2 linked regions of the Desulfomonile tiedjei DSM 6799 genome follow. The protein of the gene in region 2 binds, or shares a complex with, the protein of the main gene of each other region. Links are inferred from orthologs where the notes say so. Each region holds a gene or a part of one and is shown on either strand. Other genes may lie near its edges.

Evidence for each region. Proteins that work in one complex are often made in the same cells at the same time.
Region 1: the proteins of mnmG (region 2) and mnmE are in contact, whole or in part, in a solved structure (PDB 9HIP), measured with the Escherichia coli proteins. The link is inferred for Desulfomonile tiedjei DSM 6799 from one-to-one orthologs.

Annotation. Positions count from the first base shown.
Region 1 is NC_018025.1:4,596,635-4,602,164, forward strand. The notes cover bases 1,328-4,163. They hold mnmE (tRNA uridine-5-carboxymethylaminomethyl(34) synthesis GTPase MnmE), read left to right. Parts: upstream 1,328-1,982; coding sequence 1,983-3,344; downstream 3,345-4,163. Other genes in these bases: jag (RNA-binding cell elongation regulator Jag/EloR), read left to right, coding at 1,328-1,378; DESTI_RS19565 (acetyl-CoA carboxylase biotin carboxylase subunit), read right to left, coding at 3,741-4,163. Outside these bases: membrane protein insertase YidC, read left to right, coding at 1-549; more of jag, read left to right, coding at 563-1,327; more of DESTI_RS19565, read right to left, coding at 4,164-5,530. UniProt on the Escherichia coli protein: Exhibits a very high intrinsic GTPase hydrolysis rate. Involved in the addition of a carboxymethylaminomethyl (cmnm) group at the wobble position (U34) of certain tRNAs, forming tRNA-cmnm(5)s(2)U34.
Region 2 is NC_018025.1:3,110,572-3,118,567, forward strand. What follows is about bases 2,599-5,515. They hold mnmG (tRNA uridine-5-carboxymethylaminomethyl(34) synthesis enzyme MnmG), read right to left. Parts: upstream 5,042-5,515; coding sequence 3,155-5,041; downstream 2,599-3,154. Other genes in these bases: DESTI_RS28870 (LUD domain-containing protein), read left to right, coding at 2,615-3,118; DESTI_RS13055 (hypothetical protein), read left to right, coding at 5,413-5,515. In the rest of the region: DESTI_RS13035 (cyclic nucleotide-binding domain-containing protein), read left to right, coding at 1-1,118; DESTI_RS28865 (HD domain-containing phosphohydrolase), read left to right, coding at 1,336-2,580; more of DESTI_RS13055, read left to right, coding at 5,516-5,871; DESTI_RS13060 (LOG family protein), read right to left, coding at 5,977-6,633; DESTI_RS13065 (hypothetical protein), read left to right, coding at 7,000-7,464; DESTI_RS13070 (cytochrome c biogenesis ResB family protein), read left to right, coding at 7,633-7,996. UniProt on the Escherichia coli protein: NAD-binding protein involved in the addition of a carboxymethylaminomethyl (cmnm) group at the wobble position (U34) of certain tRNAs, forming tRNA-cmnm(5)s(2)U34.

The DNA of each region.
Region 1 (5,530 bases), 1.5 Mb from region 2 along the record:
ATCTTGACCATAATCATAAAGATCCTGTTTATACCTCTCACCCATAAGAGCATGAAATCTATGAAGAGGATGCAGGATATTCAGCCCCAGATTCAAAAGCTTAGAGATAAATACAAAGATGACAAGGCGGCAATAAACAAAGCCACCATGGAACTGTTCCGCGAGCAGAAGGTCAATCCGCTCGGTGGATGTTGGCCCATGTTTCTGCAACTGCCCGTTTTTATAGCACTGTACCAGGCCTTATCATACGCCATCGAACTTCGGCATGCCCATTTTACGTGCATCCCGTCTATTTACTTATGCATAAACGATCTGTCTGCGCCCGATCCTTACTATGTGACACCGATACTCATGGGCGGAACCATGGTGCTTCAGCAGTGGATGACTCCTTCAGGCGGAGATCCAACGCAAAAGAAGATGATGCTGCTCATGCCCGTGGTCTTCACCTATTTGTTTCTCAGTTTTCCTTCGGGCCTGGTCCTCTACTGGTTGGTAAGCAATGTGCTTTCGATTGCTCAGCAGATTATTACCAATAAAATGGCCGATTGAGGGGGGAAATCTGATGTCCGATTATTACGAGTTCACTGGAAAGACTGTCAAAGAAGCTATAGCCCGGGCTTGTGAAGAATTGAAAATTGAAGAGGCCCTTCTCGATATCGAAGTACTTGAAGAAAGCACAAGGGGCTTCCTTGGACTGGTTGGACAACGGGATGCCAAGATACGAGTCCGCAGGCGTGACATACTGAAAGAAGTGCTGGATGCCGTTCCTCAACCCGCTCCGGAACCTGAAGAACCCGCGGAACCTGGAGAAGAGGTGTTCGAAGAGGCCGGCGAGCCTGAAAGCGAATTCCTGGAACCTGAAACCGAAACCGAAGCTGTAATTACTGAGGCGGATTCGGCTGCACTCGAAGAAGCTCGGACCATTCTTGAGGAAATACTGAAAAGGATCCCCGTTGAAACGGAGATAGACGCATCCATCGTAAACGGAGCCGTGTACCTGGACATCAAGGGAGATGGTTCGGGACTTCTCATCGGCAAGAAAGGCCAGACTCTGGATGCCTTACAATTTCTGGTCAACAAGATCATTAATAAGAACAGCCCAGCCGGTGAGAAGATCGAGGTTGTAGTCGATACCGAGAATTATCGGATGCGGAAAACCGAAAATCTCAGGGAAATGGCTATCAAGATGAGTCAAAAAGCCAAGAAGACCCTGAAACCGGTTTCCTTCAACCCCATGCCTCCCCACGAACGGCGCATCATTCATCTTATTCTCGCTGAAGACAAAGAAGTCTATACCAAGAGTTATGGAGAAGGTGCTCTTCGAAGAATTATTGTCTATCCCAGAAGAGGCATGTCCAGCAAACGGAGAAGACGCTAACCATCGGTTTTCCCTGGACCCTGGACACTTGATAGTACGAACGCGTTTGTCTCCATGCGTTCTCACTGAGCGCGTCCGGAGCGATAAGATTTGGGGAATTTTTCTTGTAAGAAGTGTCTCCCGGTTTGCCCATATGGACCAGCTTTGTCGTATCTTCGTCCCTACGGGACGAAAGGAAATAGCCCGGTAATTTATTGCCGGGATTCCTGTGGATCAGCCGTCCCTCTGGGACTCAAAATCCCTGTAATTGCTCAAGCAACCGGCGATGAATCGCCGGCCTATTATCAGTTGTTCCTCTGGAACAAATGACCAAGAGACTCTGGGTTAGCGCATATGCCGAGTTTGCCTTCTTGATTCTGAATCGGTTCAATACCTATTCGCTTTTATGAACCCAATTTTGGCCGGCACGGAGGCACGGCCACTACCGGCTGGTTGGTAGGGGTGCCGGCGTCTATGCGGACCTCTAGGATTTATTGAATTTATTGGCGAAAGGGTTTAATACAATTTAGCATTCACAAGAGTAATACTGGGGGATCCTGTTTGTGAAAATATCCTCCAACTCCTATATTTGATTGAGAAATCCTATAAGAGACCTCTCCTGTACATGACCATGCCAACACCAGACACCATTGTTGCCATTTCCACACCCCGGGGATACTCGGGAATCGGCGTGGTACGTATGAGCGGTCCCGACTCTCTTCCTATTCTGACACAGATTTTCATGCCGACCGCAGCCGACGGGTTCAATGACCGAACAGCCGTCCACGGGAAGCTTGTCGACAGAGACGGCCGGATACTCGATGACGGGATTGCCGTCTTTATGAGAGGTCCTGGCTCGTACACGGGGGAAGACGTGGTGGAGATCAGTCTTCATGGCAGTCCCGTGATATTGGATGCTGCAGTCGGGCTGATCCTCGCTTCCGGCGCTCGTATGGCGCAAAGAGGTGAATTCACGCGCCGGGCTTTTCTCAATGGCAAATTGGATTTGCTGCAAGCTGAAGCGGTGGTGGATCTCATAGAATCCAAGACCGAAGGCGCAGCACGAGAGGCCCGATTGCGCCTGGACAAAGGCATGTCGTCGCGCATCGCAAACATTGCTTCCACTCTGAAGGATATCCTGGCAGAGCTTGAAGCTCACATGGATTTTGACGAAGATGACGAAAATCCTGCTCCGGATCCTGAGTCGCGACTTGCCGCTTTAATATCGGAGTTCACCGCTCTGCAGCGTTCCGTGGATTCCAGCCGTATGCACCGCGACGGAATACGTGTGGTGATCGCAGGAAAACCCAATGTGGGCAAATCGACATTGTTTAACACGCTTATGGGCTCGAACCGCGTCATCGTCACGCCCTACCCCGGGACGACCCGTGATCCTGTGGATGATTTTCTGGTGTTGAATGGAATGGGGTTCCTCCTGTGCGATACGGCAGGAATGAGACAAGAGCCTGACCCAATCGAACGAGAAGGCATATTCAGGACACAGCAACGCATCGATAACGCCGACATTGCCATCGTTGTACTGGATGGTTCCGCTCCTCTTGATCAGGAAGACGAAAAAGTTCTTTGCACCTGTCGCGAAAAAGCGTCGATTACCGTTCTCAATAAAGCCGATCTCGGTCTCGTCATCGATCCCGGCCATCCGCTTCTTCAGAGCACTGCGATTCCCATAAGTGCAAAGACGGGCTTCGGAATCCAAGACCTGGAGGAACAGCTTCGAATGACGGGCAGCGCACGTTTCTCGTCTGATGCGGGTAGTCTCCTGAGTTCCTGGTGTGTTCAGCCGCTTGCTTCCGCGGAGCAGCACGTGAAAGCTGTCCTGGATGGGCTTCATACGAGGAGCATGGCTCCGGAAATTATTGCTCTGGAACTCAAGAAAGCACTTGAGTACCTGGAAGAAATTACCGGAGAAAGGGCAGATGACGGGATTCTCGACCGTATTTTTGAGAGATTCTGTATAGGCAAGTAATTGGTTATTTGCAGATTCGTCTAATTATAGTAAGCGCCAAAACTAATGTCTGATTCAGAAAAAAGAGTGTTGGTAGGTGCCGTGCCTCCGTGCCGGCACGTGTTCAATATGATCAATGATATCGATAAAATGGATCGGTAAGGAGAGATTGTCTCAAGATTCTCCAATGCATAACAATCGTGCCACGATTCTCCTTCTTTGGTAGGGGCAGACCTATGCGTCTGCCCTTATTTGGGCGGACACGCAGGTCCGCCCCTACAATACGGCCGAGAATATAATGAGAACTTCGTGCCACGATCCGGGGACAAATTTCGACTCTTGGAACAAGCTCCGAGACCTACTCTACAGTGGCATCGCTCTCAACAACAAGATTGCACCTCTTTGGCCTTGTTCGCTCTAACGGGCTTCTTCGGATCTTCCCGCAGGAGAAGCCGGAGTGCCAAACAGAATCAGGACTTCATCCGTATCCACCGTTTGCCCCGGAGAGACCAAGATACGCTCAACTGTTCCTTCACACGGGGAGGCAACACTGCTTTCCATTTTCATGGATTCCAGCCGGATAAGCTCCTGGCCTTTACGCACGTAGTCTCCCTCATTGACATTCACTGCCGTAACGAGGCCGGGCATGGGGCATTTGAGCTCGTTTTCCGTAATCTCTTCTCGGTTCCTCAACATGTAGGGAGCAAGCTTCCATTCAGCAGGGGTATAGATTTCAAAAAGTCGCACGATACCGCAGAAAAATGCCTTGATGTGATTTTCGTCGTACTGAAGCCTGAACATGTGCGAGGAGCCATCGATCCTCAGGACAAGGCGACGGCGATAATACTCAAATTCCGGCGTGATCACGTCGTATTCGTGACCGTCCACGGTGACATTCCAGTTGTGGGTTTGCGGGTCGCCTCCAAGTCTGACCGGAAAGACATGGTCCCCTACGTTTACGACATAATCATGTGATTCTTTGAGAGCCGGTATTCCGCCGACCAGCGGTCTCATGTGCTTCAAAGATTCCTTCATAAGGCTTTGACGAAAATGGTACACCAGGACGGAAGCAATGGTCATGTAGCGAAGGTGCTCCAGATTCGGCTCACGGTCGAACTCCGATCCGGAAAAATGCTCATCGATAAAACGCGTAGACAAATTCCCGTTAACAAAAGCAGGATGATTGATTACCGCATTTACGAAATCCACGTTGGTTGTGATTCCCTCGATATGGTACCCGTTCAGAGCTTTCACCAGAGTTGTCCTGGCTTCTTCTCGGTTTGTGCCCCACGCGGCCACTTTTGCGAGCAGCGAGTCATAGTAAATGGTGATGGCACTCCCCGCCTGGATGCCGCTGTCTACACGGATATTCTCACCACTGGGCAATGCGTACCGAGTGACCATACCCGTTGTGGGGACAAAACCCTTGGACGGGTCCTCGGCGCATACTCGAGCTTCAATAGCCCATCCTTTGAACGCTACCTGCTTCTGTTGCATCGGTAACGGCTCGCCTGCCGCAATACGAATCTGCAGCTCGACAAGATCCAGATTCGTCACCATCTCTGTGATCGGATGCTCCACCTGGAGTCGCGCATTCATCTCCAAAAAGTAGAACGCACCATCCGGGCCAAGGATGAACTCCACTGTTCCGGCATTGGAGTAACCGGCCTCTCTTGCGAGGTTGCATGCTACCTCAGTCATTTTGCTCCGGAGAGTCGCATCAACCGCAAGAGAAGGAGTCTCCTCGATAATCTTCTGGTAACGCCGCTGAATGGAGCATTCTCTCTCTCCGAGATGAATCACATTGCCATGCATGTCGGCTATAATCTGAATTTCTATATGGCGTGGATTTTCGATATATCGCTCCATAAAAATTCTGTCGTCAGCAAATGCCTTTCTGGTCTCGTCGCGAGCCGCACTCAATGCAGAAGCCAGTTCGTCTTTTGTCATGACAATCCGCATACCGCGGCCACCGCCTCCGGCAGCGGGTTTCAGCAGTATCGGCCACCCGATGGCATCCGCAAGAGCGTACGCTTCTTCAATACCCAGAATCGGCTGGTGATGGCCCGGAACAACAGGCACCCCTCCCCTCGCTGCCAATGCCTTGGATTCCATCTTATCGCCCAGGAGTCTCATGGCAGAGGCAGGCGGTCCGATAAAGGCTAAACCGGCATTGGTAATCATCTCCGCAAAGTGCGCGTTCTCGG
Region 2 (7,996 bases):
TGAGGCAAGCCGCGATTGAAGCGCTCATGGGGTACGGCGAACTCATTCTCCCATTCCTTGAAGTTTCCCTGTTGGAAGCGCCGCCTCGCACAAAGCAGGCTATTCTCGAAGTCATACGGCTTTCGGGATTGACGGAATTTGAAATAGTGCCGTTTCTCGGTAAAGAACTTGCTCAAGCGTACTGGCATCTCATAGCAGTCAGAGATCTCGACCGAATAGAAGGTATGAGCGTGAAAATGCTCAAGGATCACCTTCTAGCGGCAAATGAGGAACACCTGAGTCTGATTTTCTATGCGTTATGGGTCTATCATACCGACATGAGACTCATGTACCAGGCACTTAAGTCCGAGTCCGCTTCTATTGCGGTCGAACTGGTAGAGAACTCCATACAAAAGGAATTGAGTCCGTATCTCATTCCGCTTATTGAAGACATTCCCTTAAATGAAAAAATCGAGGAAGGCAGAAAGCTCTTTCCGCTTGTGCGCAAAGAAACTCCTGAAAGAGTTGTTACTTTTCTGGTGGAATCGGACGATCCAATTACCCGTATGCTGGCGCTCTTCGTGATTGCCGAGCAGATGCCCGAATACTCCTTCTTGCCGGTTGTTGAATCCAGGCTCAGCGACGACCAACCCCATGTTCGCGATATTGCTGATTACGCTTTGAAGCGCATTCTCCACGAGGACATAACCATGCCCGACATAATCGACAAAATCAATAAACTCAGGACTTTCACTATTTTTGAAGGGATGGGTGTTCGCGAACTGCATGCGATCTCCTCGGTGATTTCCGTTGAGACGTTCTCACCGGGAGAAGTCCTTATCAAGCAAGGAGAAGAGAACTCCTCCATCTATCTTATTGTTTCCGGACAGATAACTATCTACGAGAAATACGGCACAGACGAACAGAAGGCGAAAGCCACAGTTGGCGAAGGAGCATTCCTTGGAGAATTAAGCCTGTTCACCCGCATGCCTCCGAACGCAACGTGCGTGGCGGATGTCGTTACCGAAGCATATGTGTTGCGACATCATCAATTCCAGGAAATCATGAAAGTTTATCCGCAAATCGGAATAAATCTGTGCAGATTCTTTACTATGAAGCTCCGGCAGGTTGCTTATTGAGCCTTTTGGATTTCCGGAATCGCTAATTTCCACCAGCTTGCGTTCAACCGTGCCGAAATCCGATAGTTTTTCTTGCATTCCTCCTCTGCTCTACCATTCCTTTGGAATTTTGGTCTTCTTTTTAAACTTGTCTTTCGTACAAAATTCCATCAATGTACGTTGAACAAACGTATCCGGACCAAACATTCCCTTTCAAGAAATTCACGCGGAGAAGTGCATGGATCGGCACAATTCCAAGGAAGAGCTTGTACAGGAGATTCGCGCTTTACGGCGAAAGATAAACGAACTCGAGAATCAGATAGCATCTACGCTTATACCGGGCAAGCACGAGGTCGGCCCGCAACCGGCGACGGAATTCGGGCGAAAATTTCTGGAAGCGATCCGCACAAAAGATTTTCTCCAGGGAATTCTCGATAGCTCGACACTCGTATCAATAGTGCTCACGGATTTGGATCAAAACGTGCTCTTCTGGAATACGGGCGCGCAGAACATCTTCGGATATTCATCAGATGAGATGATAGGGAGCAAGATCACTCGTTTGTACCCTCCCGATGCTCTTAGCACAGAAACCGTGGAACAGCTTCGCACTGTGATCCGTACCAAGAGCGGAGCAGTACACGGAAACATGCAGCAACTCACCAAAGACGGCCGCACCCTTATCATCTCACTGGCACTGTCCCCGATGATCGACACGGACGGTGAAGTTCAGGGCATTCTCGGTGTGGGATTGGACGTTACTGAAGAAATTCTCCGGCAAGAGGAAATCCTCAAGCTCCTGGAGCAAGTCCAGACGACCCAGGATATGGCGGTCTTTTCTTTGGCCAAATTGGCCGAATCCAGAGATGCCGAAACCGGCTCGCATCTGATTCGCATTCAGAAATACTGCAGAATTCTCTGTAATCGGCTTTCCGACATGCATCAATACCGCGATATCGTTACCGATCACTATACTACCGACCTGATACGCTCCGCTGTGCTCCACGACATCGGGAAAGTGGCCATGCCGGATTCTATCCTGTTGTCGCATGAGCTGTTCACGGTGACGGAACGAGAGATAATGAAACGCCACACTCTTCTCGGAGGCAAAGCTCTGGAAGAAGCAGTCACGACACTAGGCGAAAAAAGCTTCCTGTCGTTAGGCATGGAGGTCGCCTATTACCATCACGAAAAATGGGATGGTACCGGCTATCCGTATGGATTGAAGGGAGAGGAAATACCTCTTTCAGCCAGAATCGTGTCGCTCGTCGATGTATATGATGCCCTAACCTCGGAGAGACGGTACAAGAGACCTTTCAGCCACGAAGAAGCCAGCCTGATCATTCAGGAGGGCCGGGCAAATCATTTCGATCCCGGATTGGTGGACGCTTTTTCCGATGTACAGCAGGAGTTCCACATTATTCGCGACGCAATAGCGGGACCGTTGACAGGATCCGATTTCTCGGAGACTATGGCCTCAATATAGTTGCAATGAAAACCGACCCAAGGCGAGGCACATCGTGACCGAATACCTGGTAAAAATCTTCACGGAAACCGCAGCCAATACGGCCGCCGACCCCGTGGTTGTGAACAGCTACGAAGAATTAAACAATATCATTGCACAGCTTGTTGAAAATGACGGACCGGTCTATTGTCCGAGGATCACGGAAAAAGAAAAGGCCGTATCGATTCCTCAGGATCGCTTGACTGATAATTATCGCGAAGCATCGGTATGCATTGAAGAGGTTCGCGGAGCTATCGCCGAAACCGGAAGCCTGATTTGTACTAGTGAAAACGGCTCGACCGTACAGGCTGGATTGCTCCCGGCACACCATATTGCCATGGTCTCGTCACGTAATATTTACCATAAACTAGATGACTTCTTTGGCGCAGGCAGCTCACCCTTGCCCACAAACATCACCCTGGAAACCGGTCCCAGTCGTACTGCAGATATCGAATTGACTCTTACCATCGGTGTTCACGGCCCCGAGCGACTGAGCATTATCGTGTTTAACGAGGATTGAGCCCAAGGACTCCACACTCAAAACGTTGAAGATTCTTCATACGGCCTCTCGATTCTGTACGGTACTTCTCTGTTTTATCCTCACCATAAGAGCGGTCAATGCTGCTGGTGTCACCCCCGGAACACGGGAAATCTGCCCAAGGGATCTGGGCTGCACGGATTTCAGTTTTTCCTGGAGTTCGCGAGAAAGTCCGGGGATGGCTTCATAGTCCATGTCTTCCGGGACGAGCACCTTTTCCATTCGCCTGAATTGCGCGGCTTCCCTGTTCTGCCGCTCGATATATCCTTGATATTTTATTTGAATCTCAATCTGTTTGGCTACTCGAACATCGATGACAAGAGGAAGGATTCCCAGATTCATCAGATCCTCGAGCATTATTTCGGGCCGTTTCAACAGCTTGTTTCCTGAGATCGTTTCCCGGAGTTCTTTTCCTCCCCTGGACATAATGAGATCGTTGATCTGTCCACCGGGCGTCACTCGCACGCTGTCCAGGAATTCGATGCGAGACTCCACCTCACGCATTCGCTCATCCAGCTCGTTGCCCATGAATTCAGGGATCAGCCCCAGTGAGACTCCCTTCTTCATAAGCCTTTCCGAAGCATTGTCTTCCCGCAAAAGCAGGCGATATTCAGATCGGGAGGTGAACATTCTGTACGGTTCATTTACGCCTCGGGTAACTAAATCGTCCACCATAACGGCCATGTACGATTCGGACCTGTCCAGAAGAAAAGGCTCTCGTCCCAGCACGGAATGAGCAGCGTTGATTCCGGCCCACAATCCCTGTGCTGCAGCTTCCTCGTACCCGGAAGTTCCATTGATCTGGCCGGCGAGATACAGGCCCTGGATGAGTTTGGTCTCGAGCGTAGATTTTAGCGCAGTCGGATGAATATAATCGTATTCTATGGCGTACGCGGGCCTGACGATTTCCGCGTTCTCCAATCCCGGAACCGACCGGACCAGGTCTACTTGGATTTCCGGCGGTAAGGAATTTCCCAACCCCTTTAAATACACTTCCGACGTGTGGAGTCCTTCAGGTTCCACTACAATAGGATGTCTCTCGCGATGAGGAAATCGCGCGACCTTGTCCTCCAGGGAAGGACAATACCGAGCCGGAGTTCCTTGAATAATCCCCGAATACAACGGTGATTTCAGAAGATTTCCAGCTACGATCTCGTGGGTCCTGGGTGAAGTATAGGTCTTGTAACAAGACCGTCTGGGCCTGTCGATCCGGGCTGTACGGAGAGAAAAAGGACTGAAATGTTCATCTCCCGAGTCCTTCTCCATAGCCGCAAAATCTATTGTGGAACCTTTGGCTCGAGGCGGCGTGCCTGTCTTGAAACGTCCATGGGGCAGTCCAAGGCTTTGCAGGTGCAACGCGAGTTCCCTCGCCGGGAATTCGCCGGAACGTCCTGCACCGTACGATACGTTTCCCACGTGGATGGTTCCGTCCAGAAATGTCCCGGTCGCGAGGATCACCACACGTGAAGTTACTTCGTATCCGGACCTTTCGATTATGCCTATGCATCGATTGTCCCGGACGAGCAATCGTTCAACCATTTCCTGCCGTATCAAAAGATTCGATTCTCGTTCGACTGCCGATTTCATCGCCAGGGAGTAATCGAGTCGATCGCATTGCATCCGGGATCCCTGCACCGCAGGACCTTTACTGGTACCGAGGATCTTATATTGAATACAAGAGGCGTCTGCCGCCCTGCCCATTTCTCCGCCGAGTGCATCGATCTCCTTGACCAGGTGTCCTTTTCCCAGCCCTCCAATAGATGGATTACAGGGCATCAGCCCCACGGTATCGGCATTGAGGGTGTACATCCATACGGAAAGCCCAATCCGGGCGCACGCCAGAGCCGCCTCGCACCCGGCATGACCGGCTCCCACGACAATGATATCTACATCCTGAGCACACATGAAATGTCCTCGCACCATGAACCATTCGAGAATTGAGGTACAAGTATACGGTATCATGCGCCAGGATCAAGTGGACAAAATAGAGGCTGGGCAAGTGGAGAGCGCGCTGCTCGTGGAGCCGTCAAATAGTTAATAAACTACTTTAGCATATTGATACAAGTTGCCATATGCATTAAATTATTTTTGTATCAAACACAACAAAGCTTAAAGTTGATGTCGAAATCGAACTCATGTTTTTTATCACTTAAACGAATTATCCTCCCAGATTCAGGCTCCTTTGTATTGACCACTTACCTCAAAAATGATAATGTAGGTTTATAAAGTTTGAAAACAGATTGGTTTATTTATCTTTTTTTCAAAGGAGTATGGGTATGGTTTACAGACTCATATGCGTTGGTCTTGTGTTGGTGTTCCCGTTCCTCATAATAGCTTCTGCTCAGGCATCCTATTGTGGCCCGGGAGTGTGTCCGCCACCATTGAAAGTGCCTGTTTACGGAAATGCGGCTCCGGGCATGATGCCTCCAATGGCGGGTCCTGCTATGGCTGGTCCGCGGCCCATGGCGGGCTGTTTCCCTCAGCCCTGTCCTCCGCCTTCATGCGGACCTGAGGAAGGTTTCAACCCGATTGCAAAATTGTTCTCTGTTATCACGTTTCCTTTCAGAATGATTGGCAGCGCTTTTTCCAAGAAACAGTGCGAGCAGAATTTCTGTGCACCTCAGGGATGTATGCCCCTGGCACCTCCGTGCGGTCCGCCTCCGGTGACCAAATGCAAACCTGGTCCTATGCAGAAAGCACCGGCCTTCGGATACGGTCCCATGGGATACAATTGAGATCTGATTTGGGGGAATAGTAATTCAGTGCGGAGGGAACCTCTGGTTTCCTCCGAATTCTTCATACCACCTGCCCTACTCTGCACAATTTCTCCTTACAATCCCTCACAATATGACGATACGTTTTATAGCTGCAACTGCAGCGGCAGGATCGTCAACACACTGAAGCAGTTCCATGTCGTCAGGGCAGATCATACGATGCTTCATTAACATGGTTTTCTTGATCCATGAGATGAGATCCTTCCAGTAATCCTTTCCTAATAGAATTACCGGAAACGGCTTTATGCGATTCGTTTGAATCAAAGTGAGAGCTTCGAACATCTCATCCATAGTTCCGAATCCTCCGGGAAGAATAATGTATGCGACCGCATACTTGACAAACATAACCTTCCGCACAAAGAAGTACCGGAAATCGATGCTGATGCTCGTGTAGGGATTCGCTGTTTGTTCTCTGGGGAGTTGGATATTGAGACCGACCGATTTACCTTTGGCCTCGAATGCGCCTCGATTGACAGCCTCCATAGCGCCGGGACCTCCTCCCGTTACTACGGAGAAGCCGCTTTCCGCCAGCAGGCGACCGACTTTTCTCCCCAATTCGTATACAGGGCTGGATTCGGTGATGGAGGCAGAGCCGAACACGGAAACCGCCGGATATATTTCCTGCAAGTGCTCTATCCCGTCGACAAATTCCGAAATTATCCTGAAAATGCGCCAGCTTTCGTTGGCGCTGAGATCGTCGATGACGTATTGCTTATCGTTCATGAATACCTTCTTTTTGCAGGGGCTTGTGTAATAAAGAGAGGGAAGACTTGAGAAATCACCGAGTCGATTCTAGAATCGTCCTCGGGGCTTGTCAACCTTTAAAGGCTGGAATTACGAGAGCTTTCATAAATCCGCGTTCACCGTTTCAGGCGCATTTCCCTATGTGTCGGGTGGCGAACGCATCCATTCAGATCACCAGTGTTCCGTTAGCACCGGTTCCTTCTACCTCGATAGTCGATATCTGCGAATGCTTGCAGATATCTCGGTATTGATGTATGAGGAGTGATACTGACCGGCCACATGTTTTGCCGTCTGGAACGGGGAAATCTCTTCCGTACCAAAGTACGGTGGGAAAGAGGCTTATGCATGGATCTGACGGAATACACTCGGGAAACCCTTCACGGGCTGGAGGGGGTATTCGTAATCGTCGAAACATTGAAAGCCGATATAGAAGCTGACGGTCTGACCGCAAACGACCTTAAGTCTCTTGTGGAATCGAAGCTTTCTGCCACAGACATAAAGATCCTGACTGATGAAGAATGGCGTGCCTCGGCGGATCACCCCTGGCTTTACGTAAGCATCAATACGATAAAGTTTCTCGCCGGTCATTTTTATTCTCTCGATTTACAGTTGAGACAAGAGGTCTCAATTGTTCGCGAGGCTACTGTCTCCACGAGTGCAGCGACCTGGGAACTCGGGTCCGTAGGATTTTCCGTAATTACGGAAGTGCCCGGTCGTGTACGTGCTGTCCTTGAAGGGTTCCTCGACAGGTTTATCCAGGACCATACTTTGGTGAACACCCGGCAGGAGGAATCGTCCATACCCCGGTAACATGGTTAATCGTCATTTTCTGCACGTTTCATAGGGTGTGAAGGTTTGTTGTGTTCGGACAAAAGTGATATAACTTCAGGGAGTAAAGCCGCGCGCTCATAAAAATGCAAAAGGGCGTTGCAGTTCCGAAAGTAAACGAATTCATCCGTTAGGGGAGACGATCCATATATGAAGGGAAGAGTTGCGGGGAATTCTTCTTCCACTGAGGAGAAGGGTTCCATCATATCCAGTATCGGCGGGTTCTTCACATCCGCCCGGACCACTATTGTTCTTCTTTTTCTCCTTGCAGCAGGCTCGGTTGTCGGAACCATTGTTCCTCAGACACATGAGATAGGTCCGGTTACTTCATTCTCGTCCAGACTGATTGTGATATTGGACTTGAACAATGTGTACAGGAGCTGGTGGTTCTCTTTCTTGCTGGTTCTCCTGTCTTTAAACCTCCTCGGGTGCTTAATTGAGAGACTCCCGGCAATCCCTGGTGAGTGGAAAGGAAGATCCCGAAGAAGTACCTTTAGCCTTAAGCTAGCTGATA